Regions from separate parts of the Rhodococcus sp. AC861 genome, predicted to be linked through region 2. Evidence: riboswitches for the same ligand, from Rfam matches in the RefSeq annotation. Region 2 holds a riboswitch; each other region holds the start of a gene.
The links. A riboswitch is a leader RNA that binds a small molecule or an ion and turns the genes downstream of it on or off. The one in region 2 is predicted to bind S-adenosylmethionine.
Positions count from the first base shown of each region.

Region 1: it holds a riboswitch for S-adenosylmethionine, as region 2 does, so the genes downstream of both, AC0IX4_RS15280 (amino acid ABC transporter permease) here and AC0IX4_RS17805 (bifunctional o-acetylhomoserine/o-acetylserine sulfhydrylase) in region 2, are expected to answer to the same signal.
Region 3: it holds a riboswitch for S-adenosylmethionine, as region 2 does, so the genes downstream of both, AC0IX4_RS01635 (aminotransferase class V-fold PLP-dependent enzyme) here and AC0IX4_RS17805 (bifunctional o-acetylhomoserine/o-acetylserine sulfhydrylase) in region 2, are expected to answer to the same signal.

Region 1 is NZ_CEEDMW010000004.1:377,588-383,259, reverse strand. Features, by position in the region: gene AC0IX4_RS15290 (ABC transporter substrate-binding protein) at 1-966, opposite strand, end outside; gene AC0IX4_RS15285 (amino acid ABC transporter ATP-binding protein) at 1,008-1,790, opposite strand; gene AC0IX4_RS15280 (amino acid ABC transporter permease) at 1,787-2,746, opposite strand; SAM riboswitch class I at 2,916-3,013, opposite strand; gene AC0IX4_RS15275 (diguanylate cyclase) at 3,319-4,704, shown strand; gene AC0IX4_RS15270 (SDR family oxidoreductase) at 4,778-5,672, shown strand, end outside.
Region 2 is NZ_CEEDMW010000005.1:328,939-334,610, forward strand. Features, by position in the region: gene araA (L-arabinose isomerase) at 1-375, shown strand, start outside; gene AC0IX4_RS17795 (exodeoxyribonuclease III) at 421-1,248, opposite strand; gene AC0IX4_RS17800 (MFS transporter) at 1,268-2,521, opposite strand; SAM riboswitch class IV at 2,717-2,841, shown strand; gene AC0IX4_RS17805 (bifunctional o-acetylhomoserine/o-acetylserine sulfhydrylase) at 3,042-4,427, shown strand; gene metX (homoserine O-acetyltransferase MetX) at 4,424-5,575, shown strand.
Region 3 is NZ_CEEDMW010000001.1:347,203-352,874, reverse strand. Features, by position in the region: gene AC0IX4_RS01645 (YbaK/EbsC family protein) at 1-479, shown strand, start outside; gene AC0IX4_RS01640 (hypothetical protein) at 480-920, opposite strand; gene AC0IX4_RS01635 (aminotransferase class V-fold PLP-dependent enzyme) at 1,044-2,300, opposite strand; SAM riboswitch class IV at 2,357-2,473, opposite strand; gene AC0IX4_RS01630 (Pls/PosA family non-ribosomal peptide synthetase) at 2,628-5,672, shown strand, end outside.

The DNA.
Region 1 (5,672 bases), on a different contig from region 2:
CTGCCGCGGAAGTCCGGGCGGGTTGATCTCCGAGGTCTGCACGGCCTCGCTCTGCAGACCCCAGCGATCGAGAACCTTCTGGTAGCTGCCGTCCTCGATCGCGTGGTCGATGGCGTCGTGCACGGCCTGGATGAGCCCGTTGTCCTTCTTCGTCAGCACAGCGATCTCACCCTGCAGTGCATCACCGGCGCCGGACAGGGTGCCCACCACTTCCGTCTCCCCACCGGTCGCGGCGTGGTAGATCGCGGACGGGTTGGGGCCGAGGTAGCCGTCGATACGCCCCGAGCCCAAGGCGAGGTAGTAGTCCGATGTCTGCTGGTAGTAGGCGATCTCGGCCGGAGCGAGACCCTCCGCCACGTTCTGCGCGTTCCAGTCCACCAGGAGCTGCTCCTGGTTCGTTCCGGAACCGACACCGATCTTCTTCCCGGCGATGTCCTGCCTCTTCGACACTGTCCAGCCACTGTCCTTCTTCGCCTCGAACGCGATGTTGTCCAGACGGTAGGTCGCGAAGTCGTACTTGTCCTTCCGCTCCTCGGTCACCGTCACGTTGGAGATGAACACGTCGTTCTCGCCCGAATCGACCTTGACGAAGTTCTGCGACCAGTCGGCGACCTCGATCTGCGGTGTGAGACCGAGGATGTCGGCGATCAGATACGAGAAGTCGACCTCGGAGCCGACGGTCGTGGTGTCGTCTGTGGCGTAGAAGCGCAGCGGCGGCGCCGTGCCGCTGGCTCCGGTGACGACGAGGGTGCCGCGGTCGCGGATGGCCTGTGGAACCTCGGCCGCGATCTCGTCGACCTTCTCCGCGCGGACTCGTCCCGACTGTTCGGGAGTGAGGTCGAAAACCTGGCCTCCGGTCGTGACGACCTCGGACTCGGCGGTCGGCTCACTGCACGCCGTCGCGGTCAGGGTGACGGCGGCGAATGCAGCGGTGAGGAGGGCGACGGTTCTTCGTGGTGCGGACATGGCTGTTCCTTGTGGGTGAGAAGTGCAAGACGAGTGAGGTGTCAGAGAACGTGTGCGAGGAACGCCTTGGTGCGGTCCTGTGTGGGTGAATCGAGGAGTTCCGCGGGAGTACCCTGCTCGACGATCACGCCGCCGTCCATGAAGACCACCGTGTCGGCGATCTCCCGGGCGAATGCGACTTCGTGCGTGACGATGACGAGCGTGGCCCCGTCCCTGGCGAGATCGCGGATGACTTCGAGAACTTCACCCACCAGTTCCGGATCGAGAGCCGAGGTGGGCTCGTCGAACAGGATCACCTTCGGTCGCAGAGCCAGCGCCCGAGCGATGGCGACGCGTTGCTGTTGACCACCGGACAGGCGACGGGGGTAGTCGTGGGCCTTGGCTCCGACACCGACACGCTCGAGCAACGCGAGCGCCTCGGTCTCGACCTCTGCACGCGGGCGCTTCTGCGCCGACACCGGCGCCTCGACCACGTTCTCCAGCACGGTCAGGTGCGGGAAGAGGTTGAAGTTCTGGAAGACGAACCCGATCCTCGATCGCTGTCGAAGAATCTCCCGGCCGCTGAGTTCGTGCAGCTTGGCGCCTCTGCGGCGATATCCGACCAGGTCACCATCGACGCGAACCGTTCCTCGATCGACCTTCTCGAGGTGGTTGAGCACCCGCAGGAGTGTCGATTTCCCGGACCCGGACGGGCCGATGATCGCGGTGACCTCACCCGGACGAACGACGAGGTCCACGCCGTCGAGAACCTTCAGCGCACCGAAGGACTTGTGCACACCTCGCACCTCGACCGCATAGGTGGAGTCGTCGACGGAGTGCGTCATCGTGTTGCTCCTCTCGGGGCGAAGGTGATCTCGGAGAATCGCTTCCGTATCTGCTGCAGTGGCGTCAGCGGGACGGTGCGTACCGCACCCTTCGCGTAGTGGCGCTCCACGTAGAACTGCACGATCGACAGAATCGACGTGAGGATGATGTACCAGACTGTCGCCACCATCAGCAGCGGAACGACGCGGCCGCTGCGGCCGTAGATGACCTGCACTTGATAGAACAGCTCGGCGATCGCCATGACCGACACGATGGACGTGCCTTTGAACAGGCTGATGACTTCGTTCGCCGCATTCGGCAGGATCCCCCGCATCGCCTGCGGGAGAACGATCTTGAAGAATTCACGCCGCTTCGGGATTCCGAGCGCCGCAGCTGCTTCCAGCTGACCCTGATCGACCGAGATGATGCCGGCCCGCACGATCTCGGCGGAGTACGCCGCCTGGTGCAGCGCCAGGCCGATGATGGCCGCCGTGGAGCCACTGATCACGTTGTTGACATCGAACCGGAAGAAGCTGGGTCCGAACGGGATTCCGAGCGACAGCGTCTGGTAGAGGTACGCGATGTTGAACCAGAACAACAGCTGCACGATGAGCGGGATGGATCGGAACGCCCAGATGTAGAACCAGGCGATCACCTGCAGCACCGGGTTGGCCGACAACCGAGCTACTGCGAGTGCGATACCGATGGCGAACCCGATCAGCGTTCCCCAGAACGTCAATTGGATGGTCAGCCAGAGTGCCGACATGACCGATGCGGCCGTGAAGTACTGAGCGAAGGTCCCCCAGTCCCATCCGGCGTTCGTGGCCAGTCCGTGCCCGAACTGCGCCACCACCACCAGCGTGGCGACGGCGATGATCCACCGCCAGGGATGCCAGGTCCGTGCGACGACGAGGTCCTCGTCACGGACGTCGTCCACCGCGGCGGCCGCGGAGGGGCGAGCGTCGAGTTGCGTCACCGGACGAACCGGAGAAAAGGGTCAGGGGTCGAGACAGCAGGGCACATCGGGGGGCCTTTCGAGGCGGGAAGTCGGGGTCGCGAGTCAGGAGCAGCGCGTACAGACGCAGGTGCTCACTCGGCACAGGTCGACGTGCAGGCGTCGCCGCGGATCGTGGTTCATCGGTGCTCCTCCATCGGTCCTGGCGGTAGCACCCACACCCTCGACAGGAGAGGGGGGTTGCTGCGACGTCGACGAGCCAGGTCTCTCGGTCGCTCCTGATGGTGAGCAGAAATCTAGACCCGGAACATCGAGACGTCAAATCGCGCAACAGATTTCGCCTCGATCTAATGAGATCACGGTGATTCTGACTCGTGACAATGCGGTCGCCGTCCTGCTCCGACGACGAGACCGGTGCCGGGTGCAGCGCCTGTTCGCGCTCGAACGCCCCGGTCAGGCCCGTGAATCGGTACCCTCATCGGAACAGTTGGACTTCCCGCCGGTGGGTCAGGAACCGAGGTACTCGTGTGAGACGACACAGCGATGCCGGTCGTCGCAGTCGGTTCACGTCAGCGTCTCGACACCTGCCCGCCGTGTCGACCTCGCGACGATTCCAGGATCGTCGATCACTGGCGATGGCCACCACCGTGACCATGTCCGCATTCCTACTCGCAGCCGGATGGGGCATTCCCGGCTTGTTCCACCCCGGTCTCGTTCCCGTGGTGGCCACGGCGCTCGCCATCGTTCTTGCCGTCGTCGTGGTCGGCATCGTGGTCCGGACCGGACGATTGACCGAACGCCAATTCGTGGTCACGGGCGCGATGGCGGTGGTCGGCACCGCGGCGGCTGCGGTCGGTATCGCGGACCCGGCCGACACGTTGACAGTCAGTGCGCTGTTGACGATCGTGCCGGTGTTGGCGGCCTCGGCATCCCCGCCGAGGACGGCCACCGCGTTCGCCACCCTCGCGGCCGGCCTGGGGACCGCCCTGTGTGTGGACTCCGCGTCCAGCCGGGGAGCGGACGCCGTCGCCGCCGGCGCGTCGCTCACCATCGTCGTCGTGCCGGTTCTGCTGGTCTGGAGCCTGCGCATGTCGATGGCGGACGTGAGCCGCCGGTACGACCTGCTGGCGCGAACGGACGTCCTGACGGGGCTACTCAACAGGCGAGGTGTTCTGCCGCTCCTCGACGGGATGCTCCGCACGGCGGTAGGCCTGGACGCGACGATCACCGCCTCGGTCATCGACATCGACAACTTCAAAGCCGTGAACGACACGCACGGACACACGTACGGCGACCGGACCCTGGAGTCGGTCGCCCGAACGATCGTGTCCGCGGTGCCTCGCGGCGCCATCGTCGCGCGACTCGGCGGAGAAGAATTCCTCGTCGTCGCCCACCACGCTCCCGGAGCCGACGTCGCACTGTCGGTACTGCGGTCCGTCCGCGCCGAATGCGCGGTCACGGTCAGCATCGGAACATCGCGAGCACACCCGTCGACCCTCGACCGGACCGACAACGTCATCGACGTCGACGCTGCGCTCGATGCGATGATCGCCCGCGCCGACGAGGCGATGTACGCCGCGAAACAAGGCGGACGCGATCGCATCGCCATCGGTCACGACACCGTGTTCCATCGGCGGACACACTCGGACACCCTCGACGCATCGGCCGCCGTCGCCGCCACCCTGGTCGAACTACACAGCCGTCGGGCACGGTCCGGCAGACCGGCCGAGGCTCTGGCAGCGCTCTCCGAGCGGCTCGACGAGGTCATCGCCGCCGCGTCCTCCAACGACGCGGTGCGGTACGTGACCGCACTGTCCACGGTCGCGTCGCTGGACCAGTGCACAGGAATAGTGATGGAGCAGCTCGGTGTGGACCGTGACGACGCGGTACGGGTACTCGTACAGCGCTCGCGTGCCGACGGAGTATCGCTCGCACGGCTATGCGACACCGTGATGTCCTCCTCGCTCACGCCCTCCTGATTGCGTCTCGGCGCCCACGGGTAGCCGGACGGCGGGATCGACACGCGATCCCCAGAGCGGAGGCACTTCGTCCATGGCTTCACCACGTCCGGGCACGGCGCTCGTCGTCGGCGCGACCGGCATATCGGGGCAGACCATCTGCCGCCAACTCGTCGAGGCCGGGTGGACCACCTACGGGCTGTCTCGCAAGACCTCGCTCCCGGTGGAGGGGGTGACACCGGTGACCGCGGACCTGATGGACATCGCTGGGCTCCGTGAGGCACTGCGAGGAACCGCTCCCGACATCGTCTTCTTCACCGCGTGGATGAAGCAGGACACCGAAGCCGAGAACATCGAGGTCAACACGGCGACCCTGCGCAATACCGTCGACGCACTGGCGGACGAGAAATCGGTACGCCACGTTGCCCTGATGACCGGACTCAAGCACTACCTGGGACCGTTCGATGCATACGGCGACGCCGTCACGGCCGAAACGCCGTTCCACGAGTCCGAGGATCGACTCGACACCCCGAACTTCTACTACGCCCAGGAGGACGAGTTGTTCGCCGGGGCGGAGCGACTCGGCTACACCTGGAGCGTGCATCGAGCGCACACGATCTTCGGCTTCGCGGTGGGCAATGCGATGAACATGGCGCTCACGTTGTCCGTGTACGCGACCATCTGCAAGGAGACCGGGGCGCCGTTCGTCTTCCCCGGCTCGCAGACCCAGTGGGACGGCCTGACAGACGTCACGGACGCCGGGTTGTTGGCCGAACAGATGATCTGGGCATCGACCGCAGAGAACGGCGCGAACGAAGCGCTCAACATTGCCAACGGCGACGTTTTCCGGTGGCGTTGGTTATGGCCGCGCATCGCGGCGCATTTCGGGGTGGAGCCGGTCGGCTTCGATTCCGAGCCGCGACCGCTCGAACCGCGGATGTCCGATGCCCCTGCCGTGTGGCGGCGTATCGCGGAGAAATACGACCTGG
Region 2 (5,672 bases):
CCTGTGCGCATGCGGTTCACCGCGGATCCCGGCCCCGGCATCATCGTGGGACTGTCGGACGTCGGTGAACGGTTCCGCCTGACGGCCAACGTCGTCGAAGTCGTCGAGCCCGACGAGGCACTGCCCCAGCTGCCGGTGGCGTGCGCGGTGTGGAAGCCCGAGCCGTCGCTGTCGGTGTCCGCGGAATCGTGGCTGACCGCCGGGGCACCGCACCACACCGTGATGAGCACCGCGCTCGATATCGCTGTGCTCGAAGCATTCTCGGACATGATCGCCGTGGAACTGCTCACCATCGACGCCGACACGACAACGAGGGGCTTCCAGCGCACGTTGCGCTGGAACGCGGCATACCACCGGCTCGCAGCGGCGCTCTGACGGATCACGCGCCGCGTCGCCGGAGGTGACCGCCGAGCCGGCGGTCTAGCGGTACACGACGGTGACCGGCGCGTGATCCGACCATCGGAGGTCGTAACTGTCGGCACGTTCGACCACGGCGTCCTTCGCTCGGTCGGCGTAGTCGGTGGTGGCCATCTGATAGTCGATGCGCCATCCCGCGTCGTTGTCGAAGGCTTTGCCGCGGTACGACCACCAGCTGTAGGGACCGTCCTGGTCCGGGTGCAGTGCTCGCACGACATCCGTCCAGGCTCCGGTCTCGCCGATGAACGAGTCCAGCCACGCGCGCTCCGACGCAAGGAAGCCGGACTTGGTCCGGTTCCCCTTCCAGTTCTTCAGATCCAGCTCCGTGTGCGCGATGTTCCAGTCGCCGCACACGACGTGGTGCTCGCCCGACGATCCCGACGCGTCCAGGTGGTGCGCGAACGCTGCCATGAACCGTTCCTTCGACGCCTGCTTCTCGGTACCCACCTCACCCGAGGGCAGATACAGGCTTGCGACGGTGACGGCAGGATCGGCGCCGACCGCAGGGTAACGCGCCTCGATGTACCGGCCCGACTCGTCGAATTCGGCGTCACCGAAGCCGATCCGGACCGATTCGGCCGGCGTCCTCGACAGGATTGCTACCCCGTTGCGTCCCTTCACGGACGGCTCCGCGGACGCCAGGTGCCACCCCGCACCCTGCCTGCCACCGTCCAGCGCGGGGCCGAGGCAGGACAGGACTTCGTCGTCGGTCGCGCGAGTTTCCTGCAGGCAGATCACGTCCGCGCCGGACGTCGCGAGCCAGTCGAGCATTCCCTTACGCACTGCTGCGCGGATGCCGTTGACGTTGACCGAGGTGATGGTGTGAGACACCGGAGAACCGTATCCGAGCTCAGACCACTACTGCCCGGGCGTCCGTCCGGCGCTGCATCGCAACGGAGGTGGCGAGGACGGCGATACCGGCTATCGCCAGGCCCGCACCGACCACGGCGGGGGCCGTGTATCCGAAGCCGGCGGCGATGACGGCACCGCCGAGAGCGGCGCCGAGGGCGTTCGCGAAGTTGAACGCGGCGTGGTTCAGCGAGGCTGCCAGCGTCTGCGCGTCGGCGGCGACGTCCATCAGACGCGTCTGCAGGCCGGGCACGATCGCGGACCCGGAGGCTGCGATGAGGAAGACGACGATCAGCGCGGTGACCGGGTTGTGCGCCGCCGCGACGAACACGGCCAGGCTCACCGCGACCGAGGTCATGGCGAGGAACAGACCGGGAACCAGCATGCGGTCGGCGATCCATCCACCGAGGAAGTTGCCGGCCACCATGCCCAGTCCGTAGATCATCAGCGCAACGGGAACAGCTGCCTTGGACAGGCCGGACACGTCGGTCAACGTGGTCGCGATGTAGGTGTACACGGCGAACATGCCGCCGAACCCGACCATGCCGACGAACAGTGTCATCCACACCTGGGTGCGGCGGAATGCTCCGAGTTCGGTTCGAGTGTCCGTGGTCGGCATCGAGTCGAGCCGAGGCAACCACACCGCGAGCGCGGTGACGGTGAGTGCTCCGATGATCGCGACGATGCCGAAGGCGCTGCGCCACCCGAAGGCCTGTCCGATCCACGTCGCGGCAGGAACACCCACCACGTTGGCGACGGACAGACCCATCATCACCATCGCCACCGATTTGGCACGCTTGCCGGGATCCGCGAGGTGGGCCGCGACCAGCGCCGCAACACCGAAGTAGGCGCCGTGGGGCAACCCGGCGACGAATCGTGACGCCATGAGTTCGTGGAAGCTCGGCGCGAAGACGGTGCCGAGGTTGCCCAGCGTGAAGGCAACCATCAGAGCGAGGAGAAGGGTGCGGCGAGGAACCCGTGCCGCCAGTGCCGCGATCACGGGGGCGCCGACGACGACGCCGAGTGCGTAGGCGGAGATGAGGTGGCCCGCGCTGGGCTCGGACACCGACATCGAGGTCGCCATGTCGGGGAGCAGACCCATGGACACGAACTCGGTGGTGCCGATACCGAAGCCGCCGAGCGCCAGCGCCGACATCGCCACGCGTCGACGACGGACACGCTGCCGATCCGTCACGGCAGGTGCCGCGGCGGGTGCGGACGGGAGGACGTCGAAAGCGACGGAGGGGGGTGTCACAAGCTCTCTTTCGTGGTCGGTGGTGCGGTTCATGATCGATTCAGAAGGTAAGGACCCGTGAAACGGACAAGGCGCCCCGAAAGGCGCCTTCGCATGTTCCAGTCTGAACCCCGGCCAGGTCATTCGCCAATCGAACGACCGTGAGTTCGGCCACCCTTCCGACTCCCGGGAACGACCCGCTACCATTCCTGCCAAGGTCATGAGCGCCAGCATCGAGCCCCGGCTTGCTGGCCGGCAACCCTCCAACCGCGGTGGGGTGCCCCGGGTGATGACCGGGTTACTCGGTCCGTGATCGTGCGGAGCGAGAGCAAGCGCGGGCCCGATCCCTCGGGCCCACCGACCGGCACCTCGGAGGTTTCCACCATGTGTTGTAGCTCGCGATAGGCCCCGATACTTCTTTCTCCACGAAGCTCGGCTCGCCTACTGCGCTCTGCACACGGTGACGGTGACTCGTGCGGCAGACGTGGTGCGTTCCGACGTGGATTCCCTGCACGCCACCTCCACGAGGAGCACGACAGACATGACCGACAATTACTCCGACCCGAACTCTCCCGCGCCCGAGGTCTCCGCGCCCGACGTCTCGGGATCCGATGTCGTCGACGCGGTGGGTGCGCCCGTCGAAGATCCGGCTCTGAACTGGAGTTTCGAGACCCGCCAGGTCCACGTCGGACAGGTTCCCGATGCGACGACCCACGCACGCGCCCTGCCGATCTACCAGACCACCTCGTACACGTTCGACAGCACCGATCACGCGGCAGCACTGTTCGGACTGGCCGAGCCCGGCAACATCTACACCCGCATCATGAACCCCACGCAGGACGTCGTGGAGCAGCGCATCGCCTCCCTCGAGGGCGGCGTCGCCGCACTGCTCGTCGCGTCCGGCCAGGCCGCCGAGACGCTGGCGATCCTGAACATCGCCGAGACCGGCGACCACGTCGTCTCCAGCCCGCGTCTGTACGGCGGCACGTACAACCTCTTCCACTACACGCTGCCGAAGCTGGGCATCACCGTCTCGTTCGTCGACGATCCCGACGACCTCGACCAGTGGGACAAGGCGGTCCGCCCCGAGACGAAGGCGTTCTACGGGGAGACCATTTCCAACCCGAAGAACGACATCTTCGACATCCGCGGCGTCTCCGATGTCGCTCATCGCCACGGCATTCCGCTGATCGTCGACAACACGGTCGCGACCCCGTACCTGATCCAGCCGCTGAAGCACGGCGCGGACATTGTGGTGCACTCGGCCACCAAGTACCTCGGCGGCCACGGCACGGCCATCGCCGGCGTCATCGTGGACGGCGGCGGCTTCGACTGGACGCAGGGCCGCTTCACCAACTTCACCACCCCTGATCCCAGCTACCACGGTGTGGTGTTCGCCGATCTGGGTGCGCCCGCGTACGCCCTCAAGGCGCGTGTGCAGTTGCTCCGCGACATCGGCGCCGCGGTGTCCCCGTTCAACGCCTTCCTCATCGGGCAGGGCATCGAGACTCTGTCCCTGCGACTCGAGCGGCACGTGCAGAACGCGACCGCCGTGGCGACGTTCCTCGAGAACCGCGCGGAGGTCGTCAGTGTCAACTACGCCGGACTCCCGTCGTCGCCCTGGTACGACCGTGGCCGGGAACTGGCGCCGCGCGGAGCCGGAGCCATCGTGGCGTTCGAGCTCACCGGTGGGCTCGAGGCCGGAAAACGTTTCGTCGACGCCCTGGAACTACACAGCCATGTCGCTAATATCGGTGACGTGCGTTCCTTGGTCATCCACCCCGCGTCGACGACGCATTCGCAGTTGTCGCCCGAGGAGCAGGCGGCCTCCGGCGTGACGCCGGGGCTCGTTCGACTCGCCGTCGGTATCGAGGGAATCGACGACATCCTCGCCGATCTGGAGAAGGGTTTCCGGGCAGCATCTTGACACTCGATCTCCCCTCGCTCGCTCGTTCGTCGGCATTTCCGCCGGCGGACGGGCGGGTGGGCACCGTGCACATCGGCGACGTTCCCCTCGAGAGCGGTCGCGTGGTTCCCGACGCGACCGTCGTGGTGCAGCGGTGGGGAGAGGTGTCTCCGGCGCGGGACAACGTCGTGCTGGTCGAACACGCACTCACCGGCGACTCCCATGTCACCGGACCGGCCGGGCCGGGTCACCCGTCACCCGGCTGGTGGTCGGGAATGGTCGGTCCCGGAGCGCCGCTGGACACCGACCGTTGGTGCATCCTGGCGACCAACGTCCTGGGTGGCTGCCGCGGTACCAGCGGACCGTCGTCGCTCGATCCCGACGGCGTCGCGTGGGGATCACGTTTCCCGGAGATCTCGATCCGCGACCAGGTCACCGCCGAGCGCATGGTTGCCGACGCGTTGGGAATCGAGCGTTTCGCGTCGGTGGTCGGCGGATCCATGGGCGGAATGCGCACCCTGGAATGGCTCGCGTCCCATCCCGACAGGGTGGCCTCCGCACTGGTCATCGCTGTCGGCGCGCGGGCGTCCGCCGATCAGATCGGCACGCAGACGACACAGATCGCGGCCATCACCGGGGACCCGGACTGGCAGGGCGGCGACTATCACCACACGGGTCGAGCTCCGCTGTCCGGTCTCGCCGTGGCGCGGCGCATCGCGCATCTGACCTACCGCACGGAACACGAGCTGGACACACGCTTCGGCAATCGCTCGCAGGTGGGAGAGGACGCCCTCGACGGTGGTCGCTACGCCGTGCAGAGCTACCTCGAGCACCAGGCCGCGAAACTCGCCGGTCGATTCGATGCCGGGTCGTACGTACTGCTGACCGAGGCGATGAACCGCCACGACGTCGGACGTGGTCGCGGCGGACTGGAGACCGTCCTGCGGTCCGTCACCGTTCCGACGGTCGTCGGCGGGGTCGACTCGGACCGGCTCTACCCGCTCCGTCAGCAGCAGGAGATCGCCGACCTGATCCCGTCGTGCGACGGGCTCAGGATCATCTCCTCGCGGGACGGACACGACGGCTTCCTCACCGAGCCGGATGCCGTGGCCACCATGCTCATCGCCACCATGGAACTGGCCTCGGATGCTGTGGCTCCCACGCGCTGAAACAGGTGGAGGTTGGCACACCTCACAAAGAAACCTGTAGTACACAAGGACCGTCGAAATCAAGTTTCGGGTTTGTTAGTGTCGGAGCCGTGGGACA
Region 3 (5,672 bases), on a different contig from region 2:
CCCGGATTCCTCATCCCGGCGCGGCCCACGTCGCGGACGTCCTGATATCGCGCGGTCACCACGGCGTCGTCGTGACCCGGCCGGAACCGATGCACACCGCACGTCAGGCGGCTGCGGCGAGCGGGATCGAGCTGGGTGCCGTGACCAAGTCACTGGTGATGCTTCTCGACGACGATCCGGTGCTGTTCCTGGTGTCCGGCGCCCACAACGTCGACCTCGACGCCACGGGCCGACGCGTCGACGGCATCCTCACCCGCGCACCTCGGGATGTGGCCGAGGACGCCACCGGCCAACCCGTCGGCGGTATCGCTCCGGTGGGTCACCCCACCAATCTGCCCACCTACGTCGACACCGCCCTCGCGGCGTTCCCGCAGTTGTGGGCGGCAGCGGGCCACCCGAACACGACGTTCCGTACGACGTACTCGGAATTGCTGCGCATCACCGCCGGGCTTGCCGTGGACGTCGGCCCGGACGTCTGATCAGGACGCTCGAACGCGCCGGATCGCCAGTGCAGGAACGACATCGGCGTCGATGGACCGCACGACATCGTCGGCCGACCGATCGACGATCGGCCGCAGGATCACGCCGTCCGCGACGTCGACCGCGACGATGTCCGCGATCAGACCTGCGAGCCCGGACGCGGTTCCGACGTACTGCAGCACGCCGTCGCGGGGCTTCGTCTCCGACGCGAGCACGTCTCGACGCGCCGTACGGGCGTCGGATGCGATGTGGACGTCGAGATCGACGAACACGCGCGAGTCGGGGTGGTCCGCCTTGAGGCGCGCGTACTTGTTCTGCGCCTCGGACAAGTCCGCCGCAGAGAAGCGCACGATGTCCGACTGCAGCGGCGCGATGTCGGCTCCCTGCGCGGCTACGGACGGGTCGAGAGCGACGAGGGCGTCGAGTGGAACGGTGGTCATGGGAGATCCAGTCAGTCGATGAGGAGAGCGTGTCGGGTGGTCAGCGGACCGGACACGCACTCGACGTGGCGCGGCAGTAGTCGACGTGTCGCCGATGCCACAACCCACCTCTCATCACGCTGCTCATGCTAACGACCCCGTGGTGACGCGGCGCCGCAGTGAGAGGCACGTCACAGCGACCGCCTCGACGACTCGGTCGACGTCTCCCTGCGTCGTACCCAGGCCGATGCTCGCGCGGACGGCGCCGCCGGAGACACCGAGACGATCCAGCAACGGATGCGCGCAGAACTTGCCGGCTCGCACCGCGATGCCGTGATCGTCGGCGAGCGCCGTGGCCAGAACGGATGGATCGACGCCGGCCACTGCGAAGGAGACGATGCCGACGATGTCCTCCGAGTCGGACCAGACACGCAGAACCTGCACCCCGTCCACCGCGCTCAGGCCGCGGATCAGCGCCGCGGTGCACTCGTGATCGTGGTCGGCGACGGCGTCGAAACCGATGCGCTCGATCTCGTCGCACGCTGCGGCGAGCGCTACCGCTCCCAGCAGATTCGGCGTGCCGCCCTCGTGTCGCTCCGGCGACGGGGCCCACCGGATGTCGACGCTCTCCCGAGCCGAGGCGTCGTCGATTCCGACGTGCTGCGTCGCTCCCCCACCCGCCAGGTAGGGCTCTGCTACGTCGAGCCAATCACGGCGTCCCACAAGCACTCCGGCACCGAACGGTGCATACAGCTTGTGACCGCTGAAGGCAAGGTAATCGATTCCGGTCGCGGTGAGGTCGACCGGACGGTGCGGAACCAGCTGAGCACCGTCGACGAGGATCCGTGTGCCGAACGAATGCGCGAGCGACGCCAGTTCCGCCAGCGGAAGCACTTCACCGGTCACGTTGGACGCGCCGGTGATCGCCAGCAGCGCAGCGGGTTTCGTTGCCAACTCCACTCGCAACCGGTCGAGGGTTTCGCGCACCGTGGTCGCGGACCGCACGACACGGCGATTGCGCCAGGGAAGAAGGTTCGCGTGGTGCTCGATGTCCAGCACCACCGTGTCACCGGGGACGCAGCGCGCCAACAAGTTCAGAGCGTCGGTCGTGTTGCGGGTGAACACCACGACATCGTCGTCGTCCGCTCCGCAGAACGCGTGCACGGTGTTCCGAGCGGCCTCGTACTCCGCGGTGCAGACACGCGACTTGTATCCGGCGCCTCGATGCACACTTGCGCAGTAGGGCAACACTTCTCGCACTCGATCGACGACGCTGTCCAGTGCGGGGGCGCTCGCCGCGTAATCGAAGTCCGCACAGCGGACGACACGTCCGTCGGTGCATGTGACCTCGTGCTCGCTGCCGTGGATCGACGCGATCGGGCGTTGCAGGGTGCTGGTCATGAGAAATCCCTCCGTCGAGGGATCGACGCACGGCGATAGCCGAGTAGGTGAGCGTCGATCCGCGCTTGCGGCGTTCCGTGCTCGGAACGCAGCCTGGTCGTCACCCGGAGCACCCCACCGCGGAGGAGGGTTGCCGACCAGCTAGCCGGGGCTTGATGCTGGTACTCGTGACCTGAGAGCAGAATGGCAAAGCGGAGCGCGAGTTGTCAACTCGTTCTCGTCGTGTCGGCCGTACAGCGGAGTTGTTCACCAACCCGCAAACTAGCCGTGCAATAACGTGTCGTCACGAATGTGAGAAGTGCTGTTCACCCCGAGAGGCCGCCCGACTTGTCCCTGCAGATCAGCATTCCCGAGGAGTACGTCCGCTCCCATCTGGCCGCGCCGGAGCGCACCCTCGTGGACATCCTGGAGGCCACCGCGCGTTCCTGGCCCGATGCGCCTGCACTCGACGACGGCACGACCACGGTCAGCTACGCCGAACTCATGGACAACATCGACGAGGGGGCGGGCTGGCTCGCGCGCCACGGCGTCTGCGCCGGGGACCGCGTCGGCGTGCGGATGCCGTCGGGGAGCTACTCCCTGTACGCGGCGATCCTGTCGGTGATCGCCGCCGGTGCCGCGTACGTGCCCGTGGATGTCGACGATCCGGACGAGCGCGCCGAGATGGTGTTCTCCGAGGCGGGCGTCACGGCCATCATCTCCGCCGGTGGAGTCACCAGCACCGGCGCGCCGAGTACCGGTCGCGACGTCGGTCGTCCCACTCCCGACGACGATGCGTGGGTCATCTTCACCTCGGGGTCGACGGGTAAGCCCAAGGGCGTCGCGGTGAGCAACCGCAATGCCGCTGCCTTCGTCGACGCCGAGGCACGGCTGTTCCTCCAGGATCGACCGATGGGTCCGGGTGACCGCGTCCTGGCCGGGCTCTCGGTGGCCTTCGATGCGTCGTGCGAAGAGATGTGGCTGGCGTGGCGTAGTGGCGCCTGCCTGGTGCCCGCGCCCCGCTCGCTCGTGCGCAGCGGCATGGACCTCGGCCCGTGGCTGGTCGCCCGCGACATCAGCGTCGTGTCGACGGTGCCCACGCTGGCCGCACTGTGGCCACGCGAGGCATTGGAGGACGTTCGACTGCTGATCTTCGGCGGTGAGGCCTGCCCACCCGATCTTGCTGAGCGCCTTGCTGTTCCGGGTCGTGAAGTGTGGAACACGTACGGCCCCACCGAGGCGACCGTCGTCGCGTGCGCCGCCCTGATGGACGGCGTCGGCCCGGTCCGCATCGGCCTGCCCCTCGACGGTTGGGATCTGGCGGTCATCGGTCCCGACGATCGACCCGTGCAGATCGGCGATGTCGGCGAACTCGTGATCGGAGGTGTCGGGCTCGCCCGCTACCTCGATCCGGTGAAGGATGCCGAGAAGTATGCACCCATGGAGTCCCTCGGCTGGGAACGCGCCTACCGCAGTGGCGATCTCGTGCGCCTCGAGCTGGAGGGGCTGCTGTTCCAAGGCCGTGCCGACGACCAGGTGAAGGTCGGCGGACGACGCATCGAGTTGGGTGAGGTGGACAACGCGCTGCAGTCCCTGCCCGGCGTGAGCGGCGCGGCGGCAGCGGTACGCACCACCGGATCGGGCACGCCTGTCCTGGTCGGGTACCTCGTCAGCACGGACCCCGACTTCGACACCGTCCGCGCGCGAGAGCTTCTGGCAGAGCAACTTCCGGCCGCGATGGTTCCGCGACTGGCACTGGTGGACGAGCTGCCGACGCGGACGTCCGGCAAGGTGGACCGCGCCGCGCTCCCCTGGCCGCTACCCCGACGCGGAGGTCCCGTCGAGGACTCGGCTCTCGCCGGAACGGCCGGATGGGTGGCCGAGTTGTGGAGCGACGTGCTCGGCTCCGAGATCGGGTCACTGGACGCCGACTTCTTCGCAGCAGGTGGCGGCTCGCTGTCCGCGGCTCTGCTCGTGACTCGCCTGCGCGAGCGGTTCCCCGAGATCACCGTGGCCCAACTCTACGACCACCCGCGGCTGGGTTCGCTGGTGGCGCTGCTCGACTCACTGGTTCCGCCACCCGTGACGGAGAAGCGGATCGTGACGCCGACCCCGCGGTCGGCGCAACTCGCGCAGGTACTGGCCACCCTGCCGTTGACGACGCTGACCGGGCTGCAATGGGTCACCTGGCTCGGCGTCGTGGCCAACCTTGCGTCGACTGTCTCCCCGCACGCGTGGTTGCCCACCCTGTCGTGGTGGTGGCTGGCACTCGGCTTCCTGCTGTTCGTCACCCCGGTCGGACGCATGGCTGTGTCCGTCGTCGGATCTCGCGCGCTCATGCGCGGCGTGACCGAGGGTTCGCACCCGCGCGGCGGGAGCGTCCACCTCAGGTTGTGGGCGGCCAATCGCCTCACCGACGCCAGCGGCGCATCGAACCTGTCCGGGGCACCGTGGATGGTCTACTACGCAAGGGCTCTCGGTGCGACGGTCGGGCGCGACGTCGACCTGCACACGTTGCCCCCGGTGACGGGCATGCTCACTCTCGGTGACGGGTGCGCGCTCGAACCGGAGGTCGACCTGTCGGGGTACTGGATCGACGGCGACGTCGTCCACATCGGCTCGATCGAGGTCGGAGCCGGCGCGACGGTCGGGGCGCGTTCGACACTTCTGCCCGGGGCGCGCATCGGCCGCAACGCCGAGATCACCGCCGGGTCCGCCGTCTCGGGCAAGGTCAAGGCCGGTCAGCAGTGGTCGGGATCCCCGGCCGCGAAGGTCGGCAAGGCCACCCATCCGTGGCCCGACGCGGCGCCCCCGCGCGGACGGGGATGGGTGCCCGTCTACGGATTCACCTCGCTGCTGCTGTCGGGGCTGCCCCTGGTGTCGATCGCCGCGGGTCTGCTGCTCGTCGTCGTCGGCATCTCGGACGCCGGAACGGGACTCGGGGCCGTCGGTCTCGGATTCGCGCTCGTCGCTCCGGCGGCCCTGATCTCGCTGATCGTGTTCGCGGCGATCACTCTGGCATCGGTCCGGTTGCTGTCCATCGGACTCGTACCGGGGCACCACGCGGTCCGCAGCCGGATCGGGTGGCAGGTGTGGGCGACGGAACGCCTGATGGACTCCGCTCGGACGTTCCTGTTCCCGCTGTATGCGAGCCTGCTGACACCGGGATGGCTGCGACTGCTGGGTGCCGACATCGGCAAGGACGTCGAAGCGTCGACGGTGCTGATGGTTCCCAAGTTCACCACCGTCGGAGACGGCGCCTTCCTTGCCGACGACACGATGATCGCCAGCTACGAACTCGGTGGCGGATGGATGCACCTCGGTGAAGCCAAGGTGGGCAAGCGTGCGTTCCTCGGCAACTCGGGGATGGCGGCCGCCGGACGTCGAGTGCCC